3 regions of the Erwinia sp. BNK-24-b genome follow, and region 3 is predicted to be linked to each of the others. Evidence: predicted binding sites of a transcription regulator. Region 3 holds the regulator's gene; each other region holds the start of a gene.
The links. Region 3 encodes CRP, which controls carbon source genes, mostly activating them, when cyclic AMP is high. Its sites were predicted from a motif close to ATGTGANNNNNNTCACAT; they were not measured.
Positions count from the first base shown of each region.

Region 1: epd (erythrose-4-phosphate dehydrogenase) is a predicted target of CRP. The motif match lies at 2,991-3,008, and genes of this name have one in related genera.
Region 2: ACMGGR_RS20915 (PTS mannitol transporter subunit IICBA) is a predicted target of CRP. The motif match lies at 1,304-1,321, and genes of this name have one in related genera.

Region 1 is NZ_CP179901.1:653,462-658,288, reverse strand. It holds gene fbaA (class II fructose-bisphosphate aldolase) at 1-471, opposite strand, end outside; gene pgk (phosphoglycerate kinase) at 561-1,721, opposite strand; gene epd (erythrose-4-phosphate dehydrogenase) at 1,744-2,790, opposite strand; gene ACMGGR_RS03050 (bactofilin family protein) at 3,264-4,007, shown strand; gene tkt (transketolase) at 4,117-4,827, opposite strand, start outside.
Region 2 is NZ_CP179901.1:4,547,717-4,552,543, forward strand. It holds gene ACMGGR_RS20910 (DUF3053 domain-containing protein) at 349-1,065, shown strand; gene ACMGGR_RS20915 (PTS mannitol transporter subunit IICBA) at 1,486-3,411, shown strand; gene mtlD (mannitol-1-phosphate 5-dehydrogenase) at 3,504-4,655, shown strand; gene ACMGGR_RS20925 (MltR family transcriptional regulator) at 4,748-4,827, shown strand, end outside.
Region 3 is NZ_CP179901.1:268,978-273,804, reverse strand. It holds gene ACMGGR_RS01195 (SH3 domain-containing protein) at 1-892, shown strand, start outside; gene ACMGGR_RS01190 (phosphoribulokinase) at 985-1,854, shown strand; gene crp (cAMP-activated global transcriptional regulator CRP) at 2,258-2,890, shown strand; gene ACMGGR_RS01180 (YccS/YhfK family putative transporter) at 2,948-4,827, shown strand, end outside.

The DNA.
Region 1 (4,827 bases), 380 kb from region 3:
GATTTCGATGTTTTCTTCCAGTGACTCTTCGGAAAGGTCGATCATGTGGGAAGAGAACAGCGGCTTACCGGTTTTCTCGAAGTGCGCTTCGCCCGCGTCCAGCAGACCGTCGATCCACGGCAGCAGTTTTTTAGCACAGTGGTCGGTATGCAGGATAACCGGCACGCCATAGTGTTCTGCCATCTGATGCACGTGATGTGCGCCAGAGATTGCGCCCAGGATGGCTGCGGCCTGTGGCTTGTCGGATTTCAGGCCTTTACCGGCAATAAAGGCCGCACCGCCGTTAGAGAACTGGATGATAACCGGCGCTTTGACCTTCGCGGCAGTTTCCAGAACGGCGTTAATGGAGTCGGTGCCGACGCAGTTTACCGCTGGCAGTGCGAACTTGTTCTCTTTTGCGACTTGAAAGATTTTCTGTACGTCATCACCGGTGACAACGCCTGGTTTTACGAAATCAAAAATTTTAGACATGTTTTTTGTCCTGTTTCGTCGGCCGTAGTAAAGATTTTGCGCCTGATTGGGCAAATCATTTTGACGGAGGCAGCCCTCCGCCACAGAGGTTACTGTTTCGCACGCTCTTCCAGCATGGCAACCGCTGGCAGGGTTTTACCTTCCACGAACTCCAGGAAAGCGCCGCCGCCGGTAGAGATATAGGAGATTTTATCTTCAATGCCGAAGAGGTCGATCGCCGCCAGCGTATCACCGCCGCCTGCGATAGAGAATGCGTCGCTGTCGGCAATGGCTTTCGCCACGATTTCGGTGCCTTTGCGGAAATTCGGGAACTCAAACACGCCGACCGGGCCATTCCACAGAATGGTTTTGGCTTCTTTCAACAACTTAGCCATTGCCTGAGCGGTTTCGTCACCGAAGTCCATGATCTCTTCGTTATCCTGTACTTCCGTCACTTTCTTCACGGTAGAAGGCGCAGTTTCAGAGAATTCCGTGCCGACGCGGGAGTCGGTTGGCACCGGAATTTTAAATTCGTCGCGCAGTTTTTTCGCCGCATCAACAAAATCTGGCTCGTACAGAGACTTGCCCACTTTATTGTCGATAGCCACAAAGGTATTGGCGATGCCGCCGCCAACGATCACGGTATCAGCGATTTTCACCAGCGAGTTCAGCACGTCAAATTTAGTGGAAACTTTAGAACCACCTACCACGGCGACCATTGGGCGCGCAGGCTCTTTCAGTGCTTTGCCCAGCGCTTCCAGCTCGTTAGCCAACAGCGGGCCAGCACAGGCTACCGGTGCATATTTACCTACGCCGTGGGTAGAAGCCTGAGCACGGTGCGCGGTGCCGAAAGCATCCATTACATAAACATCGCACAGCGCGGCATATTTTTTAGAGAGCGCCTCATCGTCCTTTTTCTCGCCTTTATTGAAACGGACGTTTTCCAGTACGACCAGCTCACCTTCTGCCACTTCAACGCCGTCCAGATAATCTTTTTCCAGACGCACCGGCGAAGAAAGCTTCTCTTTCAGGTAGTTGACTACCGGCAGCAGAGAGAACTCTTCGTTGTATTCGCCTTCGGTCGGACGGCCCAGGTGAGAAGTAACCATTACTTTCGCACCCTGTTTCAGCGCGGCTTCAATGGTAGGCAGTGAAGCACGGATACGTGCGTCAGAGGTCACTTTGCCCTCTTTCACCGGCACGTTTAAATCGGAACGAATCAGTACGCGTTTCCCGGCAAGATCCAAATCAGTCATTTTAATTACAGACATGGTGAGTCCTCTCGTTGATTCTCTAAATTTTAAAGGCGCAATCCGCGCCCTGGCTGAAGCCGCTGGCGGCCATTGCTAACGTGGTATCGATCATCCGGTTAGCAAAGCCCCATTCGTTGTCGCACCAGACCAGCGTTTTGATCAGGTGCTGACCGCTGACCCGCGTTTGCGTGCCGTCCACAATGGCACTGTGCGGATCGTGGTTAAAATCGATGGAGACTAACGGTAATTCCGTATAGTCAACTATACCACTAAATGTTTTTTCTGAGGCGTTTCGCAGCAGCGCGTTGACTTCATAGGCTTTTACCGCCGAGCGTACGCTGACGCTTAAGTCAATCGCCGTCACGTTGATCGTGGGTACGCGCACCGCTATCGCTTCAAAACGGTCGTTAAATTTCGGAAAAATACGCGTAATACCGGCAGCAAGTCGGGTGTCCACTGGAATAATCGACTGGCTGGCGGCGCGAGTCCGTCGCAGATCGGTATGGTAAGCGTCGATAACCTGCTGATCGTGCATGGCCGAATGGATAGTGGTTACCGTTCCCGACTCAATACCAAAGGCATCATCTAACAGTTTGATAACAGGAATAATACAGTTGGTGGTGCAGGAGGCGTTTGACACAATTCGATCGTCGGGCTTTAGTTCTTTCTCATTTACGCCATAAACCACGGTGGCATCAAGATCGTGGCCGCCAGGATGCGAGAACAGGACTTTTTTGGCACCGGCGGCAAGATGTGCTTCACCGTCTTCGCGGCTGCCCCAGACGCCGGTGCAGTCCAGCACGACATCCACGTTCAGCTCCTGCCAGGGCAGGTCGGCGATAGCGGCGCGATGCAGAATACGGATCGGGTCTTCGCCTACCCACAGCAAATCGCGCTCCTGGCGCACGTCCCAGGCAAAGCGCCCGTGACTGGTATCATACTTCAACAGATGCGCCATGCCGGCCGCTTCCGCCAGCTCATTGACCGCCACGACGGTAATCTCAGCGCGGCGTCCGCTTTCGTAAAGCGCACGTAGTACGTTGCGCCCGATGCGTCCAAAACCGTTTATGGCAATACGAACCGTCATATCACTCCTGCATCCAGATTCAGTGTAAAACCGGGGCGTTAGCCTGAGCCAGACGTTCACGTTTGTACAGGGAATTTTTACGTTCTTAGCCTGCGGTTATGGCGGTAATGTGCCTGCCATCAGGCTTGTTGAAACGGTTCAGCTACAATAAAGACAATGCGGAATAATTGGAATGCGCCAGATCAATCGTCAGCTTAAAAATCTGACCTGCATCACATTTAAGTGAGTTTCTGCATAAAAAACAGACCGATTTAGTGACGGTTGGTAGTACAGTAGCTTTTACTGCTGGTAACGTAAAAATAACCAATTGGCGACACTATTGACGGACTTTTCTTACTTACGCAGTTTAGTAACCTGTTTTTTTACTCTGATAACCGTTTCCAGGAGGGAAACGCTGGCGATACGCCGTGTAAGGGTGCGGCGGGTGCAGGACAGCGCTGGCGTCTTTTTTCTGGTCATTTGTAGACCGGTCTATGAACTACAACCTGCTTTGGTATGTCTGGATAATCTGGGCTTCGGCATTGATTATTTATGCGCTGAGCTGGGGAACCACGCTGATGCTGGTTCGCCAGTATTGGGGCTTGCTGATGACTGCGGCTTCTGCGGTTATCACCTTTCTTGCATTCAGGAAACTCACGTTAAATAAGGAAATAATGATGTTTAAACGTAAAGAGAGCGGTTATCACCCCACCGCACAATCAACCCACGCCTCTTTTGATAATGGACGTGCCTTACCGCCGGACGACGATTTTGAAGAGAGCGTTTCTGCCGCAACGATAGTTAACGCCGCCAGTCTTAACGCCAACGCCAATACCAACACCGCGACTATTCCAGAAACCTGTACCATCGTGGGAGAGATTAACGCGGTAGGCGATATCCACGTTAACGGCAGCGTAAGCGGCAAAATCAATTCCGAGAAAACGGTGTACGTGCAGAAAAATGGCCGCGTGGATGGCGAAATCTGGGCGCAGCGTACCGAGATCAGCGGCGAGCTGAAGGGGTTGTGTCACAGCCGTGAAGTAGCCATCAACGCTAACGGCTTTATGGACGGCACTATTGAGTGCGATTCGCTGGCGGTCAATCAGCTGGGCAAATTCTACGGCCAGTCGAAGCCTTATGAAGAGGTCAGGGAAAAAGAGAGCGGCGTGGTGAAAAATTTTGCTGAAACGCATCTACAGCCCAGCCAGGACTTTCATCTGAGAGAGACGATACAGTAGCGTTCAGAAGGTGAAAGCGGTGTCCGCGCTTCGCGCCCTGGGGCTACCTGCCGGACCCGCTTTCGATTTAAGCTTGAGATCCGCCTGCCGGGCAGGCGAATCTTTGCCGTTACAGCAGCTCTTTTGCCCTGGCAACCACGTTATCTACGGTAAAGCCGAAGATTTCGAACAGCTTTTCAGCCGGGGCCGACTCGCCGAAGGTGGTCATGCCGACAACTGCGCCGTTCAGGCCGGTATACTTGTACCAGTAGTCTGCGATACCCGCTTCGATAGCCACGCGCGCGCTAACCGCTTTTGGCAGCACGGCTTCACGGTAGGTGGCATCCTGCTTGTCGAAAGCATCGGTAGAAGGCATGGAAACCACGCGAGCCTTGTGCCCTTCTGCCGTCAGTTTTTCATATGCGCTAACCGCCAGCTCAACTTCAGAACCGGTTGCGATCAGGATCACGTCCGGCGTGCCTGCACAATCTTTCAGGATATAGGCACCGCGGGCGACGTTAGCCAGCTGTTCAGCATCACGATCCTGCTGCGCCAGGTTCTGGCGAGAGAAAATCAGCGCGGTTGGGCCATCGTGACGTTCAATGGCATATTTCCACGCAACGGCAGATTCAACCTGGTCGCACGGACGCCAGACGCTCATGTTAGGCGTGACGCGCAGGCTGGCCAGCTGCTCAACCGGCTGGTGCGTCGGGCCATCTTCGCCCAGACCGATAGAGTCGTGGGTGTAAACCATCACCTGACGGATTTTCATCAGCGCGGCCATGCGGGCTGCGTTACGCGCATATTCCACGAACATCAGGAAGGTTGCGGTATAAGGCAG
Region 2 (4,827 bases), 550 kb from region 3:
TAAACTAAATTTTAAAATAAACCTGGCCAGATAGTAATTTGAGTATCGAAATCTTTTTTCATTAACTTACTTTTGAATTATCCCCTTTTACAACAGGCAGGCTGCCATTATCGCTACGGAGGCTGGTGATAAAATGCAGGCGCAGCGAGCTGATGTTTTTCACAAAGGCCTCCTCGCCGCAGCCGTTCAGCACCGGCCTGATAAATGGTTTTAACCAAAAAGGTGAAATTTCTTCACGCTAAAGACGCGCTTTACCGTATCCTCACCTGGCGAGTTGAACTATTCTTCAAAGGCGACCCGTGTCGCCCTTATTGCTTGTAAGCCTTTCTATTACAGGAGTTACTTCTGATGACGACAGGAATTATCCGCGGCTGGATGCGGCTGCTGTCCCCTTTTATCGCACTGTTGCTGGTATTCCAGTTAACGGGTTGTGGCGATAAAGAAGCGGACCAGCGCAAAGCCTTTATCGACTTTTTGCAGAATACGGCGATGCGCAGCGGCGAGCATCTTCCCGCGCTCAGCGAAGATCAAAAGCAGCGTTTTGGCAATTATGCCAGCGATTACGCGATTGTTTACGGTTTCTCCCGGCAGGTTAACCAGGCGGTAGACAGCGGTATGAAGCCGGTCGTGGACGAGCTGGCGGCTATCCGTACCCCGCAGGATTATCTGACGCGCCGCGATTCTCTCCGTCAGGCCAGCGGTTCGCTGAACGTGCTGGCCCAGCAAATTCAAACGGCGAAAACGCAGGCGGACAGCAGCAAAGCCGGACTGAAGCAGCCGTCCGAACTGAAAACGGTTTACGATAATCTTTATAATAAAGTCGTGACGCAGCCAGCTAATTCGCTGCTGCCGCTGCTGCCTTCTTTACAGAAGCTAAGCCAGGATGCGGTGCAAACGGGTGACTTCCTGCAACAGCAAGGTTCACAGGTGACCTTTAACGGCCAGACGGTTCAGTTCCCCAGCCAGCAACAGGCAACGCAATACAATACGCTGATGAGCAATATCTCTGCCAATGTTCAGGCGTTAAACCAGGCGCAAAGCGCGCTACGTGGTGGCTTCCAGTAATCACACTCTCTATTGTTATGCAGTGACTTTAAGGCGGGCCGCTTTTTCTTCCGGCCCGCTTTTCACAGCAACCTCAGGTTTTAGCGCGTAAATGACTAAATAAGCGCGGGCCGAAAATAAATTGTGATTACTGTCACGCATTGAGCATAAAGTTCGCTGAACAAAGCGTGATATCAATCACATACCACCCTACCTTTTGCGCATTTATTGAGCGCACCAGCACCGCTTTCCGGCTTTAATGTGATCTTGATCACTTAAATAAACCCCTGATGCGTACGCATCTCGTGACATGGATCACACTTATTGCCGTGACTACGCAGCGTCATATTCGCGTGCTAGAGTCCGCCTGCACAGGGCAACGTTTTAAACAAAATTCAGCGCGCTCTCTTGTCGGCGCGTACCAATAAGGGGTGTGCTTTTATGTCCTCATCAGATATCAAGATCAAGGTACAAAACTTTGGTCGCTTTCTGAGCAACATGGTAATGCCAAATATCGGGGCTTTTATCGCCTGGGGTATTATCACGGCGCTGTTTATTCCAACCGGCTGGCTGCCAAACGAAACGATGGCCAAACTGGTTGGCCCAATGATTACCTATCTGCTGCCGTTACTGATCGGCTATACGGGCGGACGCCTGGTTGGCGGCGATCGCGGTGGCGTGGTGGGTGCAATTACCACGATGGGCGTAATCGTCGGCGCGGATATGCCGATGTTTCTTGGCTCAATGATTGCTGGTCCATTAGGCGGCTGGGCAATCAAGAAATTTGACCAGGCTATCGACGGTAAAATCAAAAGCGGCTTTGAGATGCTGGTTAACAACTTCTCTGCCGGTATTATCGGTATGCTGCTGGCGATTCTGGCTTTCCTGGCCATCGGGCCGCTGGTAGAAGGTCTGTCGCATATTCTGGCCGCTGGCGTCAACCTGATGGTACAGCACAACCTGCTGCCGCTGACCTCCATCTTTGTTGAACCGGCAAAAATCCTGTTCCTGAATAACGCCATCAACCACGGCATCTTCTCGCCACTGGGTATTCAGCAGGCCAGCGAAGCCGGTAAATCAATTTTCTTCCTGATTGAAGCTAACCCCGGCCCGGGTATGGGCGTGCTGATGGCTTACATGTTCTTTGGCCGCGGCAATGCTAAACAGTCCGCTGGCGGCGCAGCCATCATCCACTTCCTGGGCGGGATTCACGAAATCTACTTCCCTTATGTGCTGATGAATCCACGTCTGATTATCGCCGTCATTCTGGGCGGTATGACCGGCGTCTTTACCCTGACGCTGCTGAACGGCGGTCTGGTTTCTCCGGCCTCGCCTGGTTCGATTCTGGCCGTGCTGGCTATGACGCCAAAAGGTACCTACTTCGCCAATATTGCCGCCATCGTGGCTGCTTTTGCGGTTTCCTTCGTGGTTTCCGCTGTGCTGCTGAAAACCAGCAAAGCGAAAGAAGAAGATGATATCGAGGCAGCAGCGCGCCGCGTGAGCGAGATGAAAGCGCAGTCTAAAGGCCAGACCGTTGCCGGTGCTACCAGCGGCGCGAACGGCGACCTGAGCCACGTACGTAAGATCATCGTTGCCTGCGATGCCGGCATGGGCTCCAGTGCGATGGGCGCGGGCGTGCTGCGTAAAAAGGTCAATGACGCTGGCCTGAGCATGATTTCCGTTACCAATACCGCGATTAACAACCTGCCGGGCGATGTGGATCTGGTGATTACCCACCGCGATCTGACCGAACGCGCGATGCGCCAGGCACCGCATGCTCAGCATATTTCCCTGACCAATTTCCTGGACAGCGGCCTTTATACCGACCTGACTTCGCGCCTGGTCGAGGCAAACCGCAGCGCGGGCCATCGTGAAAAAGTGACGGCAGCGCTGAGCGACAGCTATGACGATGGTCAACAGCACCTGTTTAAGCTGGGCGCGGGCAACATTTTCCTTGGCAACCGCGCCGACAACAAAGAGCAGGCAATCCGCTTTGCCGGTGAGCAACTGGTGAAAGGCGGCTACGTGGAGCCGGAATATGTTGAAGCGATGCTGGATCGTGAAAAGCTGACGCCAACCTATCTGGGCGAATCTATTGCCGTACCGCACGGCACCATTGAAGCGAAAGATCGCGTGCTGAAAACCGGTATCGTGTTCTGTCAGTATCCGCAAGGCGTGCGCTTTGGTGAAGAAGATGACGAAATCGCTAAGCTGGTGATTGGTATTGCGGCGCGCAATAATGAGCATATCCAGGTGATTACCAGCCTGACCAATGCGCTGGATGACGACAGCGTCATCGCACGGCTCGCGACGACCAGCAGCGTGCAGGAAGTGCTGGATCTGCTTTCAGGTAAACAGCCAGCGTAGTTCGCAACGGTTAACAAAATACCCCAGGGCCGGGCATGCCCGGCTCTTTTTCGGGTCGGACTGTCCGGCCTTTCATCAATATGGGAAAAATTATGAAAGCTCTTCATTTCGGTGCCGGTAATATCGGCCGTGGTTTTATTGGCAAGCTGCTGGCGGATGCCGGTGTGCAGCTCACTTTCGCGGACGTTAACCAGACGGTACTGGACGCGCTTAACGCCAGGCACGAATATTCGGTACACGTTGTTGGCGAACAGGCGCAGGTCGACGTCGTTAAAGGCGTCAACGCCGTTAACAGCGCCAGCGACGAGATTATTCCGCTGATTGCCGAAGTGGATCTGGTTACCACGGCGGTCGGCCCGCAAATTCTGGAGCGTATCGCTGGCGGTATTGCCAGGGGGCTGATCCAGCGTAGCGAAAGCGGCAACGAGCGCCCGCTGAATATTATCGCCTGTGAAAACATGGTGCGCGGCACCACGCAGCTGAAAGGCCACGTGTTAAAGGCGCTGCCGGAACAGTATCATGCCTGGCTCGAAGCCAACGTTGGCTTTGTAGATTCCGCCGTAGACCGCATCGTGCCCCCTTCCGCCGCCGGAACAACCGATCCGCTGGAAGTAACGGTAGAAACGTTCAGCGAGTGGATCGTTGATAAAACCCAGTTTAAGGGCGATCTGCGTGCCATTCCGGGCATGGAACCAACCGATAACCTGATGGCTTTTGTCGAGCGCAAGCTGTTTACCCTGAACACCGGCCACGCGATTACCGCCTATCTTGGCCAGCTGGCCGGTCACGCCACCATTCGTGACGCGATTCTGGATGAGAAAGTCCGCGCGGTAGTAAAAGGCGCAATGGAAGAGAGCGGCGCGGTGCTGATTGCCCGTTACGGCTTTGAAGCGGATAAGCACGCGGCCTATATCCAGAAAATTTTGGGTCGTTTTGAAAACCCTTATTTGCAGGACGATGTGGAACGCGTGGGCCGCCAGCCGCTGCGTAAGCTGAGCGCGGGCGACCGCCTGATTAAACCAACGCTGGGTACGATAGAGTATCAGCTGCCGCATACGAATCTGGTCAAAGGTATTGCGGCGGCGCTGCACTATCACAGCGATCAGGATCCTCAGGCGCAGGAGCTGGCCGAACTGATTAACCGCCTGGGCGTGCAGGCCGCGCTGGCGCAGGTTTCCGGTCTGGAAGCCGACGGTGAAGTGGTCAGGGCAGCCGTTGCCGCCTGGCACGCCATGGCGAAATAAAACGCGTTCAGGGATGGAAACGGGCGCAATCACCTTGCGCCCGCAGGCGGAAACCGAAAAGGAGCACGGGCGCACCCCGCGCCAGGGTTAAGATGATGCAGGCTCTTATGGAAAAACCACAGGCTTTCGAAAATCGGGTGCTGGAGCGCCTGAATGCCGAACGAACGGCCAG
Region 3 (4,827 bases):
TGATGACCCAGGACGAGCCGGACAGGGCTATCCTTTTGACAATTTACAGGTATCAGCAATTCGGGCAGGTACGCCGCTTTATACTTTAGCAACCAGTAAAGACAGAGCCTGGCAGTATATTGTCTCCCCCACGCTAATGGGCTGGGTTAAGAGTGACGACGTCGCCACGGTCGATGAAATGTTTGTCACCCGCTGGCGCGGGCTGGCGCAGCAGCAGCTGGCCAGCGCGGTTAGAGAGCCCGTCTCTGTCGCGACAGAAAACCGTTTCTATTTTATCGCGCGTCCCGGCACTATCCTGCCGCTTCAGCAGCAAAACGGGCAGCCTCGCATTGCTGTTCCGGTCAAAACGGCGGATGGCAAGGCCGAAATCAGCTGGGTTAACACAGAACAGCAAGATTTTGCCCCCATGCCGCTGCCAATGACTCCTGCCAATATCGCCAGGTTAATCAAGTCGATGCAGGGCAAACCTTATGGCTGGGGACAATTCAATTTCTATAACGACTGTTCCGCCGAGATGCGTAGCCTGATGATGCCGTTTGGTCTGTTTCTGCCGCGCGATTCCTCTGAGCAAGCCGCAAGCGGTCGCGTGGTCGATGTGAGCAAGCTGAGTCCCGCCGCCCGGCTGGATTATCTGGTGAAAAACGGCAGGCCGTTCACTACGCTGATTCATATTGACGGCCACATTATGCTGTATATCGGCAATACCGAACTCGACGGCAAGCTTGTTCCCATGACTTACCAGAACATGTGGGGATTGCATACGCAAAGCCACGAAGGACGAAGTATTATCGGCGGCGCCGTCTTCTTCCCTTTGCTTACCCACTACCCGGAAGACAAAGATCTGACTTCACTGGCCGCTAAACCATTATTCGCACTTACCTTTATCGAATAAGCCGCCGTTGCCCGGCTCACTACCGGGCAACAGATGACAACGAACAATAAAACGTGCTAACAATGGCGGAATAACGCTCACAGGAAATGCTTATGTCCGCCAAACATCCAGTGATTGCCGTAACCGGTTCCAGCGGCGCAGGCACCACCACCACCAGCCTGGCCTTTCGCAAAATATTTCAACAGCTTGGCCTGCACGCCGCCGAGCTGGAAGGCGACAGCTTCCATCGCTATACCCGGCCTGAAATGGACATGGCGATCCGCAAAGCGCGGGATATGGGCCGCCATATCAGCTATTTTGGGCCTGAAGCCAACGACTTCTCCCTGCTGGAACAGACCTTTGTGGAATATGGCCGCAGCGGCAGCGGTCAGTCCAGAAAATATCTGCATACCTACGACGAGGCAGTACCGTGGAACCAGGTTCCCGGTACGTTTACGCCGTGGCAGCCGCTGCCGGAACCTACCGATGTCCTGTTTTACGAAGGACTGCACGGCGGCGTGGTGACGCCGCAGAATAACGTTTCGCAGCATGTCGATCTGCTGGTTGGCGTGGTGCCGATCGTCAATCTGGAGTGGATACAAAAAATGATCCGCGACACCAGCGAACGCGGGCACTCGCGCGAGGCGGTAATGGACTCCGTAGTGCGCTCAATGGAAGATTACATTAACTTTATTACGCCACAGTTCTCCCGTACCCATATCAACTTTCAGCGCGTGCCGACGGTGGATACCTCCAATCCCTTCGCTGCGCGTGGTATTCCCTCGCTTGATGAAAGCTTTGTCGTGATCCATTTTCAGGCGCTGGAAAATATCGATTTCCCTTATCTGCTGGCGATGCTGCAGGGCGCTTTTATTTCCCATATCAATACGCTGGTGGTGCCGGGCGGCAAAATGGGTCTGGCGATGGAGCTGATCATGGGCCCGCTGGTCAAGCGGCTGATTGAAGGCAAGAAAATTAAGTAGCGCTTCCGGCTTAAGCGCGCGGCGGCTGATGCTTACCCGGGGGTAAGGATTCTCTCAAAATGGAGAATGTTGCTGCCCGCGTTGTCGCTGTCGGTGTAACAAGTTCCTCTAATTCATTTAGTTAACTTATGAAGATGTTCTGATAACTAAAACGGCAATCGGGCAGATTTCCCGCTATGCTGAAGCGAGACAACAGAAGACACCCATGCAAAGCTGTGCTACAAACAAAGCTGAATTTCGTCAGTACTCTACAAACCAGACGAAACGGGACGACATAACGAGCCCGGCACTCAACAGAGAGCCGAATAAAATTCCTGCATTGGGAAGCGCTTGACTATTTCAACGCCTGTCAGGGAACTCTGCCCCTGTATTTAGGCACGATAACAACAGAGGATAACAGCGAATGGTTCTCGGCAAACCGCAAACAGACCCGACACTTGAATGGTTCCTGTCACATTGCCATATTCATAAGTATCCATCCAAAAGTACGCTGATCCACCAGGGTGAGAAAGCAGAAACCCTTTACTACATCGTCAAAGGCGCGGTAGCGGTGTTGATCAAGGATGAAGAAGGCAAAGAGATGATCCTTTCCTACCTCAATCAGGGCGACTTTATTGGCGAGCTTGGCCTGTTTGAAGAAGGCCAGGAGCGCAGCGCCTGGGTACGAGCGAAAACTGCCTGTGAAGTGGCTGAAATCTCTTATAAAAAGTTCCGCCAGCTGATTCAGGTCAACCCTGATATCCTGATGCGTCTTTCCTCACAGATGGCGCGTCGCCTGCAGGTAACCTCAGAGAAAGTGGGCAATTTAGCTTTCCTCGATGTGACAGGTCGCATCGCGCAAACCCTGCTAAACCTGGCTAAGCAGCCGGACGCCATGACCCATCCGGACGGCATGCAGATTAAGATTACCCGTCAGGAAATTGGTCAAATCGTTGGCTGCTCGCGTGAAACCGTTGGGCGTATCCTGAAGATGCTGGAAGATCAAAATCTGATCTCCGCTCACGGTAAAACTATCGTTGTCTACGGCACACGCTAAGCCGTTCTGAGAGTAAGGCGCAATATCGCTATTGCGCCTTTTTAGCAGATCCAGATTATGTGGCGCCGACTCATCTATCATCCCGAAGTTAACTACGCGCTGCGCCAGACGCTGGTGCTGTGCCTGCCCGTGACCGTTGGCTGGCTGCTGGGCAGTCTGCAAAATGGCCTTCTCTTCTCGCTGGTGCCTGCCTGCTGCAATATTGCCGGTCTGGACACGCCGCACAAACGCTTCTTTAAGCGCCTGCTTATCGGCGGGGGCCTGTTCGCCCTCAGCAGTTTCCTGGTGCAGTATCTGGGCGAGCATGCCGTTCCGTTGCCCGCTATCCTGTTTTTTATGGCGCTGCTGCTGGGCGTGACCGGCGAAATCAGCCCGCTACACGGCAGACTGCTGCCCGGCGCCTTAATTGCCGGGATTTTTACCCTCAGCCTTGCGGGACGCATGCCGATCTGGGAGCCGCCTTCGCTCTATATCCTGGGCACCGTCTGGTACGGCGTTTTTAACTGGTTCTGGTTCTGGCTGTGGAAAGAGCAGCCGATGCGGGAAACGCTGAGCCTGCTTTACCGCGAGCTGGCTGACTATTGCGAAGCCAAATATACGCTGCTCACCAAACTGACCGACCCGGAAAAAGCGCTGCCGCCGCTGCTGGCTCGTCAGCAAAAGGCGGTCGATCTGATTACCACCTGCTATCAGCAGATGCACATGCTCTCCGCCAGCAATGACAATCATCACAAACGGCTGACCCGTGCTTTCCAGGTAGCGCTGGATTTGCAGGAGCATATCGCCGTCAGCCTGCACCAGCCGGAAGAGGTGCAGAAGCTGGTCGAACAAAGTCATGCTGAAGCCGTGATCCGCTGGAATGCGCTGACCATCGCCGCCCGTTTGCGGGAGCTTGCTGATAATATCCTGTATCACCAGCTACCTGAGCGTTTCAGCATGGAGAAACAGCTGCGGGCGCTGGAAAAAATCGCCCGTCAGCATCCTGCCAATCCGGTGGGTAATTTTTGCGCTTATCACTTTAACCGCATCGCCCGCGTGTTACGAACCCAGCGGCCGCTCTATCAGCGCGATTTAATGGCCGACAGGCAAAAACGGCTGCCGCTGCTGCCCGCTATTAAAAGCTATCTGTCCCTGAAGTCCGCGGCGCTGCGTACCGCAGCCAGATTTGCCGTGATGCTCGCTTTCGCCAGTTCGCTGGCCCTGTTCTTTAATCTGCCCAAGCCCTACTGGATACTGATGACGGTGATGTTCGTCAGCCAGAACGGCTACAGCGCGACCAGGGTAAGGATCCAGCACCGTGCGCTGGGCACGCTTGCCGGACTGGTTATCGCCGCCCTGACGCTACGGTTTCAGGTGCCGGAATCGGCCGTGCTGCTGGTGATGCTAACGCTGACGCTGGCTGGCTATCTGGTTATTCGTAAATTTTACGGCCTGGCGATGATTGGCTTTACCGTCACGGCGGTCTATTCACTGCAGCTGCTGGCGCTGAACGGTGCCGATTTTCTACTGCCGCGCCTGCTGGATACGCTGATGGGTTGCCTGATCGCCTTCGGCGGCATGGTCTGGCTCTGGCCGCAGTGGCAGAGCGGCCTGCTGCGACAGAACGCCCACGACGCGCTGGAAACCTATCAGGAAGCTTTACGGCAGCTGCTGGGCAACGAACAGGATCCGCAAAAGCTGGCATGGCAACGCATGCGGGTTAATCAGGCGCACAATGCGCTGTTTAACTCGCTAAATCAGGCGATGCAGGAACCGGGATTTAACGCCAGCTATCTGGCCGATATGAAACTGTGGGTAACGCACAGCCAGTTCATTGTTGAACACATTAATGCGATGACCATCCTGGCACGCGAACATACCATGCTGACGCCACAGCTTGCCGAGCGCTATTTACAGACCTGCGAAGTGGCCCTACAGCGCTGCCAGCAGCGGCTGGA